Regions from separate parts of the Pseudoalteromonas sp. ABE4_541 genome, predicted to be linked through region 1. Evidence: predicted binding sites of a transcription regulator. Region 1 holds the regulator's gene; each other region holds the start of a gene.

Region 1 (3,172 bases):
CGTGTTTGAATCCAAAAGACTGAAAGGTAACGATGAGCTGTTTGTCTTTTTTACCTAGAATACGTTCTCTAATGGTTTCCGCTAATTGGTGAACACTGAGGTCAGTTGTATCGATAAGTACATCGGCACGTGAAGTGAGCACATCTAGTAGCTGTTTTTCTTCACGAATGGCTAAATCTAATGGCAAATCGTTCATCGACAGCGGATGTAAGCGACGAGTCTCAGAAAATCGCTTGATCAAGGTGTTATCATCACTGTCTAGGTAGAACAACATCGGATTAGCAAAGCCCGGTAGATACTCTAGAATATCGTTGAAATCTTGCTGCTCTTTTGGAAGGTTGCGCACGTCTATACTAACCGCAATTTTATCGAAGTTGTCAGATACGCTTCTAACTAATGAAGGTAGTAAGTTAACGGGGATATTATCGACGCAATAATAGCCTAGATCTTCAAGTACACGTAGCGCCACTGATTTTCCTGAACCAGAGCGGCCACTGACAATGATTAATTCCATAATGCTTCTCTTAGTTACCTAGTGTGCTGAAGCAATAATCTCATAAAGTTCATCATCATTGCTAGCGTTCCTTAGCTGTTTACAAAACTCTTTATCGTTGAGCTTGTCTGCAATTTCAGCCAACGTTTTAAGATGTTGTTGGTTATCGCCTTCAGGCACAATGAGCGCGAGAAAAATATCTACGGGCCTATTATCAATCGCATCGAATGGAATACCTTGCTGGTTGACTAACAGCATTGCTGTTACTTGTTCAATACCTGCCATTCTGCCATGAGGGATTGCGATCCCTTTGCCGATCCCTGTACTGCCCAACTTTTCTCTGGTCATTAATGCGTTCAAAATATCGTGCTGATTTAGTTGAGGCAACTGCTCATGCGCCAGTTCACTGATATATTCAAGTACACGTTTTTTGCTATTAAAAAGGACCGCAGCTTTACTGCAGTCCTTGTTTATAATCGAGCTTAGTTTCATGATTAGTGTCGAGTAAGCTTCTCTTTGTGTTTGATCACTTGACGATCTAGCTTATCAATAAGCCCGTCGATCGCCGCGTACATATCCTGATGTTCTGTTGAAGCAAATAATTCTCCACCATTTACGTGCAAGGTGGCTTCGGCCTTTTGGACCAGCTTTTCAACATCTAAGATCACATGTACATTATTGATGTGATCAAAATGCCTTTCTAGCTTCGCAAACTTGTTGTTGACATAGTCTCTTAATGAATCAGTGATTTCTACATGACGACCAGTTAAATTTAGTTGCATAAGCATTTTCCTTCTTTAGTAATACGTCTAAATCAAGCTTTTACGCTGGTTAGACGGTGGAATGGCTAACGACTCCCGATATTTTGCTATGGTGCGTCGGGCCACCTTAATTCCTTGCTCTGCTAATATGTCTGCTATTTTGCTATCGCTCAGCGGCTTGGCTGTATTTTCAGCAGCTATTAACTTTTTGATAAGCGCTCGAATCGCTGTTGATGAGCACTCACCTCCGTTTTCGGTACTTACATGGCTAGAGAAGAAATACTTCAGCTCAAAAATGCCCCTAGGTGTGTGCATGTATTTTTGTGTTGTTACGCGAGAGATAGTTGATTCGTGCATTTCGACCATCTCTGCAACATCGTTTAACACCATAGGTCGCATTGCTTCAGGGCCATGCTCAAAGAATGCCTGTTGTTGTTGCACAATGCAATTGGTAACTTTCATTAAAGTTTCATTTCTGCTCTCTAAGCTTTTAATAAACCATTTAGCTTCTTGTAAATGCGAGCGGATAAACTGACTATCTGAGCTTGATTTTACAGAGCGAGACATGGAGGCATAGTGGTCATTAACGCGAATTTTTGGCATGCATTCTGGGTTGAGCTCCACCACCCAGCGACCTTTCATTTTTTTCACGGATACGTCAGGAATGACGTACTCAGACTCTTCTCGAATGATACTGGCTGCTGGTTTTGGGTTTAAGCTGTGAATGAGTGTCATGACTTCTTTTAACTCGGCTTCTTTAAGCTTTGTTTTTTTCATCAACGTTCGATAATCACGGCTAGCGAGCAAATCTATGTGCTCGTTTAGAATCATTTTTGTTTCATTCAGCCAAGGAGTTGTCTTTTGGTCAAATTGGTTGAGCTGAATACACAAACATTCTTGCAGGTTGCGCGCACCAATCCCGACAGGGTCAAATAATTGAATGCGTTTAAGTACGGCTTCAACTTCATCAAGTTCTATGGGCTCACCAGAATGACCATCATTAATGCTGTCGAGTATTTCTTCGGTGCTTAAGGTTAATGTCCCGTTATCATCAATGGCCTCAACGATAGCCACTGCGATACCATGGTCAATAGGGCTAAATGGCGTTAATTCTAACTGCCACATAAGGTATTCATGCAAGGTTTCGGTGGTTTCACCTTGATAAATTGTTTCATCTTCAGGCATTGGGCCACTGCTAGCGGCTGGTGCCGCACTCATGTATTCGTCCCAAGTGACATCCATAGCCAATTCATCACTAACGGTATCTTTACTTAATGCCGCATCAGAGTCCATTTCATAATCGCTTACCGACTCACTGTCTAGGCCATCGTTATGCCCATCATCTTGGCTGTTATCTTTACCGTTTTTTTCTTGTAACGAGGTATCGAGATCCGCGTCAGATTCTTCTACTTCCAAAAGAGGATTACTGTCCAGTGCTTCTTGGATTTCCTGCTGAAGATCTAGCGTACTTAACTGCAACAGACGTATTGCCTGCTGTAGTTGTGGTGTCATGGTAAGTTGCTGCCCCATGCGCAGCTGTAACGATTGCCTCATGTACCTTTAACAATCCTTCTAATCTCTATTATTATTGTGACCTAGAATGTTTTAACTATAGCCTGAATTGCTCACCAAGGTAGACATCTCGCACGGTTTGATCCGCCAAAACATGCTCTGGCGTGCCCGAGGCGATAAGCTCACCATGTGATACAATATAAGCTTTTTCACATACATCAAGGGTTTCCCGAACATTGTGGTCGGTGATTAGTACACCAATGCCACGATTTTTTAAATGTTCGATAATTTTCTTTATATCTAACACTGAAATTGGATCAACACCAGCAAAAGGCTCATCTAATAGGATAAATTTAGGATTTGCGGCTAAAGCGCGAGCAATTTCTACTCTGCGACGCTCACCACC
Region 2 (3,172 bases), on a different contig from region 1:
AGCTCCGCAATGCGTTCTCGTACCAGCGCTAATTTTTGTGAGGTAATCGTTTTGACTTCCTCACAGCTATGCTGGTGTTTATCTATTTTGATTTCTAACAGTTCTTGAATTTCTTTAAGACTAAAACCGACCTCTTTAGCCCGTAAAATAAATTGCATCTGCTTGAGCTGCGCTTCATCATAGACACGGTAGCCGGCATCACTACGCCCAGAAGGCATCAATAACTGATGTTGTTCATAATACCGAAGCGTATCTGTTGATACGCCTAATTGCTTTGCTAACACGCCAATTTTCATCATTCTCTCCTAAGTTCATGGTAAAGTATAAACCTTAGAGTAAACACCAAGGTCAAGCTTTTTAGAGAGAAATATGAATATTGTATTATTGGATGCACAAACCCTCGGCGAAGTCTCTCTGGAGCCACTTCAGCAGTTCGGACAACTCACCGTATACGCTCACACCCAAAGCGAGGAAGTGATTGAGCGCTGTAGAGATGCACATGTCGTTATTACCAATAAAGTGGTAATTGGTGCACAAATCATGCAACAGCTCAACAATCTAAAGCTCATTTGCGTAGCGGCCACCGGCACTAACAATATTGATTTAAACACCGCTAAGTCATTTGACATAGCAGTAACCAATGTCGCTGGCTACTCTACTCCTTCGGTAGTACAACATACCTTTGCACTGATCAGTAATTTACTTGGTAATGTGCATCGCTATGCGCACGATTGCCAAGTAGGCGAGTGGCAAAAAAGTGCTATGTTTTGTCGGCTCGATCATACGATCACTGAAATTTATGGCAAAAAAATTGCAATCATTGGTTTTGGTACACTCGGTCAAGCCGTTGCCCAAGTTGCTAAAGCTTATGGTGCGCAGGTGCTGGTAGCAGAACAACGTCAACGCCCCGATACTCGCGCTGGTAGAGTGCCATTTATTGATGCAGTAAAACAAGCCGACATAGTATCGATTCATTGTCCGCTTACCAGTGACACTGAAAATTTATTTGATCTTGATACATTAGCGCTGATGAAGTCCTCAGCTATTTTAATTAATACCGCTCGTGGTGGTATTGTGAACGAACATGCACTCGCAAAAGCACTAAACAAGAAAATGATCGCAGGGGCAGCCACTGATGTACTGAGCGAAGAACCGGCAAATGCAGATAACCCTCTCATTCAATACCAAGGAAATAATTTGTTAGTTACACCGCATGTGGCATGGGCCAGTAACGAATCTATCACTCGATTGGTCGCGGGCATTGCTCAAAACATTGCTGACTTTTGCAATAACAAGCAGACCAACAGAGTGGTTTAATTAGCTAAAAATTAGCAATTTACGCGAAGTTCGAAGTTTCCGAATACGGACAGGAAAACACAACGTATTGATATTGTAGAAATTGATATTATTGGCAATATATTTGCTTTAGTAGAAACCATATTCACGAAGGAAGTTATTATAATGAAAAAATTACTTATTGTTGCTGCACTCGCTGTGCCTATGTTATCTGGTTGTGTTGTTGCTATCTCTGATGGTGAAGTCGAAAGTGGTTGGGCAAACGATCATAACAACTGGCAAAAAACACAAAGAGATAATCGTCAAAAAATTTCTCAGCTAAGCATGGGAACGAGTTATCAAGACGTTTTAAGCCGATTCAATACCCCTGACTTTACTGAGTTGGTCAAAAAAGGTGATGATGTTTACCAAGTGCTATTTTTTGCAACCAACAGCAAGCACTCAGATGGCAAAGTAACGAAGGATGAGTGCACACCGCTAGTATTCAAAAACAACCTACTCGTTGGTTTTGGCGACACCGCGATGGCAAATATTTTATAAGCTAATAGAATACGCCGCTGATCTCTCGATTAGCGGCTCTTTAATACCAGCCTTTGTTGATTATTTTGCGCTTCAGACAAAGCATCATTGACATGCTGTAAGCAAGTATTCACATCGGTGCCAGATTGGCCCTTGATATACGCAATACCAATACTAACACTTACATGCGCACATATTGGTGAGCGCCGATGAGGCAATAACAATTGATCGACTGCGTCATGCAACGCATGGGCAAATTCCAGCACCGCCTCATGAGTACAACCTACGGCCAGTACAGCAAACCGAACTCCATCAAAGCGCGCTAAGAAACCATTATATTCATTAACAACTAAATTAAGTGCGTGAGCGACTTTAATCAAACATTCGTCACCCGAAGCATACCCATAAGCGTCGTTATAATTTTTAAAAAAGTCGATATCAATCAGCATCAAGCTGAGATTTTGCTCTGATGCATGACAGGTACGACAGCTTTTTGCTAGGTGCTCATCAAACAAGCGCCTATTTGGTAATTCAGTTAAGCCATCAATAGAGGCTAACTTCTCAAGCAAGTCTCTTTTTTTCTTAAGTGACAAGTGAATTTTTACTCTGGCTCTAACAATCAGAGGGCTATAGGGTTTCGTAATGTAGTCAACCGCCCCCATTTGCAAACCTTGTGCTTCATCACTGTAGCTATTACTGGCTGAGATGATGATCACTGGGATCATATACGTCGAAGGGGCATCTTTAAGTCTTTGTAACAAGACCACACCTTGTCGGTCAGTTTGTTTGAGATCTGTAATGATTAAGTCAACATTGTGCGTGGCAAGGAAGCTCATTGCTTCTTCACTAGACTCAAGCAAGGTCAAATAACACTCATCAGCCAAAGTGTTTTCTAACACAACTCGGTTTAAGGGATCACTATCAACGACTAAAACTCGTCCTTTGTCTTGCATTTATGCGCCTCGATACCTCATAGGTATAAACTGTTTTACCTGATTTAATCGCTTAACAAATACTTCTTTCAAAGCAGGCTGTTGTAAGGAGCCAAATTCTTTTAAATGCCACTCTAGCGCTTTCGCAGCTTCTGATAATGCAATAAAGCCAATTCCTCCGGCCGCTCCTTTTACACTGTGTGCAACAGTTTCAAGTTGCATATCATCGCCGTCTTGCTCGAGTTTGGATAAATACTCAGCACACATTAGCGCAAATTTATCCAGCATGCTATCAAGAAATTTATCACTGCCCATCATTTGCTGCAAAGCTAATTCATTGTCAAAAAAGACTTCATCTGAGTGCATGTAAGTTTGCAATGCCGCTTGTAGTTGTGTTTGCGAAATCGGCTTTGTAAGGTAGTCAT
Region 3 (3,172 bases), on a different contig from region 1:
GTGCACATTTGCCAGCATGTTGTACTGAACGTCTGTTTTATAATTTAGCTCTTCACGAATATAGTGATTAATCGCTGGCGTAAAAGCATGTAGCCAAGCACTCAATTCAGGGAAGTAATCAGGGCTATCACCGGCATCACGTTTGTCGATACCTAAATAGCGAGAATCTAAGCGACCAAGAATAACGCCTTTGTCGCGCAGTAACTCTTTCCAAAACGCATCATCGTTAATGTCTAAATTGTTTTGCGATACAAACTGTTTTGATAAGCCACTAAAGTAAGCAACCCGATCGACAATACGTGCTCGTTCGTCTTTGCTGATGAATGAACCTTTAGCGAGTGCAGGTAAATACTCATTGAGTGTAAATGTTTCCACTTCTTTGAGCACTTCTAATAAATCTTTTTGTTGCAATGCACTGGGGAGCACTTTGTGGTGCCAAGCGGTGGCTGCAAAGTAAGGTAAGCGGTTCGCGGCTTTTACCGGACCGTCACGTTTGATGCCGATGTCAGTGGGAGACACCAAAATGACACCGTTTAAAAACCACCAATGGGATGCTTGCAGCTCTTTGGCAAGCCCTGAAACGCGTGTCGTGCCATAGCTTTCACCGATTAAAAACTTAGGTGATAACGCACGGTTATTGCGCGTTATAAAGGTGTTGATCCAGCTTGCGAGATATTCAATGTCAGCATTCACGCCAAAGAACATGTTTTGTTGCTCTTCTTTACTTGGCATTTTGCCTTCTTTGTTTGGTAATACGCGTGAATAGCCTGTATTTACAGGGTTTACAAATACAATGTCAGCCACATCGAGTATTGAATAGGGGTTATCTTTGATGCCATAGGGCTGGACTGGGTAACCTTCATCATCAATTTTTAGGATACGGGGACCTGTGTAGGCGATGTGCATCCACACTGAAGCTGAGCCAGGGCCACCGTTAAATGAGATAAGTAATGGACGTTTACTGATGTCGTCTACTTTGTCTTTTTTGTAGTAGTTGTAATATAAGGTTGCAATTGGTTCGCCATTGTCATTCCAAACTGGCTGGGTGCCTGATGTGACTTGGTAACTGAGTCTTTCACCATTAATGGTTGCTTTGTGGTTGGTTACGACTTGGCTATCAATATCGATTTTGCGTTCATGTTCAGATGCATTACTCACTAGGCTGACTAGCATGGTAAGCACCACGAGCACTCTTGTTAGAAACATGGTTTTCCCCAAAACATAAAAATATTCATATTAAAGTTGCTTTTCGTGCAACTTTCAAAGGTTATGAGTCAAATAGCCTCTTTGACGAGTTAGTTGTCAACAAGGTACGCGAAAATGAAATATGACATGGCGCGCACCATCAGCGAGCAGGCAGGTATATTTTGCACTTGAATGGTGCGTATTTGTACTGTAAATCCAGCTATATAAATTTAAGTGCATGAAAGTTATTGTTTTTGTTTTTTGGCACGATGGTTGGATTAATTGATATCAACAGGATAAGCCTGTCCTAAGGGGACTAACAATGAAAATGATAAGTGCAATAATAAAACCATTTAAATTGGACGAAGTACGAGAAGCGCTAGCTGATTTAGGCGTAGAAGGGATGACAGTGGTTGATGTCAAAGGATTTGGCCGCCAAAGAGGGCATACCGAGTTGTATCGTGGTGCGGAGTATCAGGTCGATTTTATTCCAAAAATAAAAATAGAAATTGCCACACGTGCAGAGAACACGCAGCGGGTGGTCGATACACTCACCAAAGCTGCCAGTACCGGAAAAATTGGTGATGGAAAGATATTTGTTTATGACTTAGACCAAATCGTGCGGATCCGTACCGGCGAATTAGACGAAGAAGCAATTTAAGGGGCCGATGATGGAAAGCGCAATTGTAGAACTCAAATTTTCACTCAATACTTTTTACTTTTTAATTTCTGGTGTTTTGGTCATGTGGATGGCTGCAGGCTTTGCGATGCTAGAAGCTGGATTAGTCCGCTCCAAAAACACGACTGAAATCTTGACTAAGAATATTGCCCTGTATGCTATAGCCTGCACCATGTTCTTGCTGGTGGGTTACAACATCATGTATGTGGGTAATACGGAAGGTGGGATTGTGCCAAGCTTTGGCGCCTTGATTGGTGAGGCAGCCGCTGATGCGGATCATGCACTGGAGTCAGACTTTTTCTTCCAAGTGGTCTTTGTCGCAACCGCCATGTCAATTGTCTCGGGTGCTGTTGCTGAGCGGATGAAGCTTTGGGCATTTTTGGCCTTTACTGTGGTGCTAACAGGCTTTATCTATCCAATTGAAGGTTATTGGACTTGGGGTGGCGGATTTTTGTCACAGCTTGGTTTTGTTGATTTTGCAGGTTCAGCTATCGTGCATGGTGCCGGTGCTGCAGCGGCTTTATCGGGTGTACTTTTGCTAGGCGCTCGTAAAGGCAAATATGGTAAGAATGGTGAAGTTTATCCAATTCCTGGTTCAAATATGCCACTGGCAACCCTTGGCACATTCATTTTATGGATGGGATGGTTTGGCTTCAACGGTGGTTCGCAGTTGTTCTTAGCGGATAAAGCAAATGCGATAGCCGTGAGCCAAATTATGCTGAATACTAATGCGGCGGCAGCAGCAGGCGCGGTCGCTGCGCTGCTGGTGTGTAAGGCGCTTTGGGGAAAGGCGGATTTAACCATGGTACTAAATGGTGCGCTTGCGGGGCTTGTGGTGATCACCGCAGAGCCGGCATCTCCGACCCCGTTGCTTGCTTGTTTGTTAGGAGCTTTAGGTGGTTCGCTGGTTGTTTTTAGCATTGTCTTTTTAGATAAAGCGAGAATTGACGACCCTGTTGGCGCGATTTCAGTGCATGGTACTTGCGGTATGCTAGGGGTTATGTTGGTACCATTGTCAAATTCCGATGCGACGTTTATGAATCAGTTGATTGGTTTAATTTGTATTTTAGGTTTTGTATTTATTATCTCTTACTTAGTTTGGGCGCTGCTCAAAGCAACCATGGGGATCCGAGTTGGTGAAGAGGAAGAGATCAACGGCATGGATCAACACGACTGCGGCATTGACGCTTATCCTGAATTTGTGACCGTGCGAGGGCAGTAAGCTGCTAGATTAAATTTCAAATGTATTTGAGCGGGCTTTAAGCCCGCTTTTGCTTTCAGGCTTGGTTAATCTAAGGTACCCTATGC
Region 4 (3,172 bases), on a different contig from region 1:
TCGTTGAACTAGATTGTAGGCTCGCGTTGTTACCATCAGGAACGGGTAATGATTTTGCAAGACAATTTGGATTGACTCAGTTTCAGTGGCGTCATAGCCTCTTTTGCGAAAATATTACTTATATCGACCTAGGTTGCGTGAACGGTCGTTATTTTATCAATATGATGGGGCTTGGTTTTAGTGCTGCTGTGGTACAAGGTATTTCTGCGACACGTAAGCGCCATGGATTGAGCTACCTGTGGGAGGGGCTAAAGCGTTTATTTGGTTTTTCAAATATAACAGTCAATTCACCCTTTTCCAGTCAAAGGCAAAGTACCATGATGTTGTTATTTGCAAATGGTCGATACTTTGCAGCTGGTATTGAGAGTGTGCCGAGTGCAGATCCAAGCGATGGGACGCTTACATGTATACAACTATCTCCCAAATCTATATTTGAACGCCTAATGGTTTTTATGTTGATGCTTATCTCCAAGCACGAAATTCATAACTGCGTATCTAAAACGGAGATAGTTCATTTTCACATTGAAACACCTCACTTAGACATTGAGGCAGATGGAGAGGTTATTGGGCAAACACCTGCTAATGTGTGCGTGGCACCCAGAGCAATAAAGTTACTGGTATCGCTTAGTGATAAATGAAGGTAGTCGGCTGACGCCGACTACAGGGAGATACGCCTAAATTAGTGTTTAACTGAGAACAGCTTGTAGCCCGACATCGCAGGGATCTGCGTCTCTAATTGGCTTTCTGTTTTTGCTATGAGTGCAAACTGGTCACATAGCGCATGGGCTTGTTTTTCAATTTGTTGTGCTTGCGCTTCAACTTTGCTTTCAATCTGCTCACCCATGTTGTGCATTTTTTGCTCAAACTTCTCCATGTCTCCGCCAGAGTTTATCATTTGAGAGCCGACAGCCATCAAAATGCTACCGATGGATTCCATCATAGCCCCTTCAACAGCCGCCTCGACTCGCTGTTCAAACTGTTCTTCAAAATTGCTACCGAAGTCATTGAATGTTTTTTCACCCATCACAAAGGCGCCTTGTTGATAGAAAGTAGTACTCACTTCTGTTTGTACTTCTTCCAATAAAGTGCTCAGAGAACCCAGTTCTTTTAGCTCAAATGCAGTGGCTACTTCATTCAATGCAACACCTGCTAATTGAATACCTTCTATGGCAATGTTCGCCACTTGCGGTAACTGTGCACGCAGTTCATCCGCATAGTTCACGACAGCTTGTTGTTGATTTTCGTTGAGCTGGATTTCTTTACCATCGATATACATAACCCCCGCATCAGTTATGCGTAATTTACTTTGGTTCGATGCTTGGGTGATCAATAGCTCATCGGGTGTAATGCGTACGTCATTTTTGAAGTCTACGGAACATTCATCTGAATTAAATGAGATAGACTGCTCGTCAGACGGTGAATGTGCAAATGCAGCCGAGCTAACCGATAACGCTGCAACTAAAGCTAATTTTTTCATGATGTGTATCCTGTCGATGATTGATATGTGGTTAATTAATCAAAATAGATGCCAATGTTTAAACTTGTTTATTTTCATTGGTTTATATTTTTACCTCAGTATGGGGGGTGTACATTGAATAATATTTTTGACTAATATTTAGCAACTTTGACTAAACTAACATCATCAATAAAATAAATTAATTAAAACGATAAAAAACTCTCACTTCCAAGATGGCTGATTTCCAGCTAAATACACACTTAGGTACCGTGTTCATTGCTGCACAGCATGTCCGTGCCGATTAATTATTTATTTAACACTTATTGGAGTGGGTTGTGGGTAAGACATTTTCTTATGATGCGCTTGACGATGATTTTGTAGATGACGAGTACGAGAACCTCGGTCGTAATCAGCATGATAAGCAAAAGCGGAAGGTAAAGAAAAAGCTCGATGACTATCTTGAACAAAAGCGTTTGCGCAAAAATTTAGGTGAAGATGATTTCGATTATCTCGATTAGTAAAAAGGAGGCGATAGCCTCCTTTTTAACTACCAATAAAGTCAACTTGCTGCGAGTGCACGTTCGATAGCTTTTGTTAGTTTCTCCGGTTTCGTAATGGGGGCAAATCGTTTAAGTGGCGTGCCATCTTTACCAATTAAAAACTTATTAAAGTTCCACTTGATATTCTTACCAAACAACCCGGGCAATGCCTCTTTTAAATAGACAAATAGAGGATGTGAATGTGCACCATTCACTTCAATCTTTTCCATCATGGTGAAATCGACACCATAATTTATCAAGCACCCTTCTTGTATTTGTTTTGCAGTGCCGGGTTCTTGCGCACCGAATTGGTTACAAGGAAAGCCTAAGATCACCAAACCTTGTTCGCCATATTCAGTATGTAACTTTTGTAACCCTTCATACTGCGGTGTCAGGCCACATTGACTAGCCGTATTAACTATGAGAACGACTTTGCCCTTTAATGAAGCAAAGTCAAAAGCTTTGCCTTGCAAAGTGTTTGCTGAAAATTGATATAGTTCATGCATGGTAGCTGATCCTAAATGTATTTATTTAACAATATCATCGTTATGTAAAGCTATCGAGTAAATGTTCAATGAGTAAGCGAACTCGATAAGGCATGAGGTCTTTTCGGGGATAGACTAACCATGTTGCGCCATCATTGACTTGAAAGGGTTCTAAAATATACGCAAGTTGACCGTTATCGATATATGGCTGAGCAATGTCTTTGGCCAAGTGTGCAACTCCAAGGCCACTGCGGCAGGCGTTGATCAGTGCATAAGGGTTATTGCTGCGCCAGTTACCAGATACTTTCAGCTCTTCCAGTTGCTCACAAATCATAAAGCGCCAACGGCTATGAATGCCGGTTAGGCAATTGTGATTTTGTAATTCATAGGGGTGCATTATCGGGCCATTTTTTTGAAGGTATTCAGGGCTGGCAACCCATGTCATTGGTCTTTGGTAAAGCTTACGCGCTATTAGATTAGAGTCTTGTAACTGGCCAAAGCGGATTGCCAAATCGAAACCTTCTTCGATGATGTCTACATTGCGATTGTTAAACTCTAAGTCGACTTCTACTTCGGGGTAACGCTGTAAAAATTCAGCGATACGAGGAGCGACTTGATTGGCAACAAAATCGCCAGCTCCCGCAATACGGATCAGGCCTTTTGGTGTATTTTGTACACCTTGCACTTGATTA

What was found. The regulator sigma-54, encoded in region 1, starts transcription at its own class of promoters, with help from an activator protein. The targets are predictions, from matches to a motif close to GTTGGCACGNNNNTNGNNT.
Region 2: ACW689_RS03010 (DUF3192 domain-containing protein) is a predicted target of sigma-54. The motif match lies at 1,408-1,426, and genes of this name have one in related genera.
Region 3: ACW689_RS08680 (P-II family nitrogen regulator) is a predicted target of sigma-54. The motif match lies at 1,446-1,464, and genes of this name have one in related genera.
Region 4: ACW689_RS17815 (YggN family protein) is a predicted target of sigma-54. The motif match lies at 1,515-1,533, and genes of this name have one in related genera.

Annotation. Positions count from the first base shown of each region.
Region 1 covers NZ_JBSVEM010000015.1:26,132-29,303, forward strand. Annotated here, with positions in the region: gene rapZ (RNase adapter RapZ) at 1-514, opposite strand, end outside; gene ptsN (PTS IIA-like nitrogen regulatory protein PtsN) at 533-985, opposite strand; gene hpf (ribosome hibernation promoting factor) at 988-1,275, opposite strand; gene ACW689_RS14640 (RNA polymerase factor sigma-54) at 1,303-2,808, opposite strand; gene lptB (LPS export ABC transporter ATP-binding protein) at 2,864-3,172, opposite strand, start outside.
Region 2 covers NZ_JBSVEM010000002.1:77,467-80,638, forward strand. Annotated here, with positions in the region: gene zntR (Zn(2+)-responsive transcriptional regulator) at 1-299, opposite strand, end outside; gene ACW689_RS03005 (D-2-hydroxyacid dehydrogenase) at 370-1,317, shown strand; gene ACW689_RS03010 (DUF3192 domain-containing protein) at 1,462-1,836, shown strand; gene ACW689_RS03015 (GGDEF domain-containing response regulator) at 1,866-2,768, opposite strand; gene ACW689_RS03020 (response regulator) at 2,769-3,172, opposite strand, start outside.
Region 3 covers NZ_JBSVEM010000007.1:50,606-53,777, reverse strand. Annotated here, with positions in the region: gene ACW689_RS08685 (S10 family peptidase) at 1-1,206, opposite strand, end outside; gene ACW689_RS08680 (P-II family nitrogen regulator) at 1,508-1,846, shown strand; gene ACW689_RS08675 (ammonium transporter) at 1,857-3,086, shown strand.
Region 4 covers NZ_JBSVEM010000021.1:66,157-69,328, reverse strand. Annotated here, with positions in the region: gene ACW689_RS17820 (diacylglycerol/lipid kinase family protein) at 1-638, shown strand, start outside; gene ACW689_RS17815 (YggN family protein) at 680-1,477, opposite strand; gene ACW689_RS17810 (PA3496 family putative envelope integrity protein) at 1,792-1,974, shown strand; gene ACW689_RS17805 (glutathione peroxidase) at 2,016-2,501, opposite strand; gene ACW689_RS17800 (LysR family transcriptional regulator) at 2,542-3,172, opposite strand, start outside.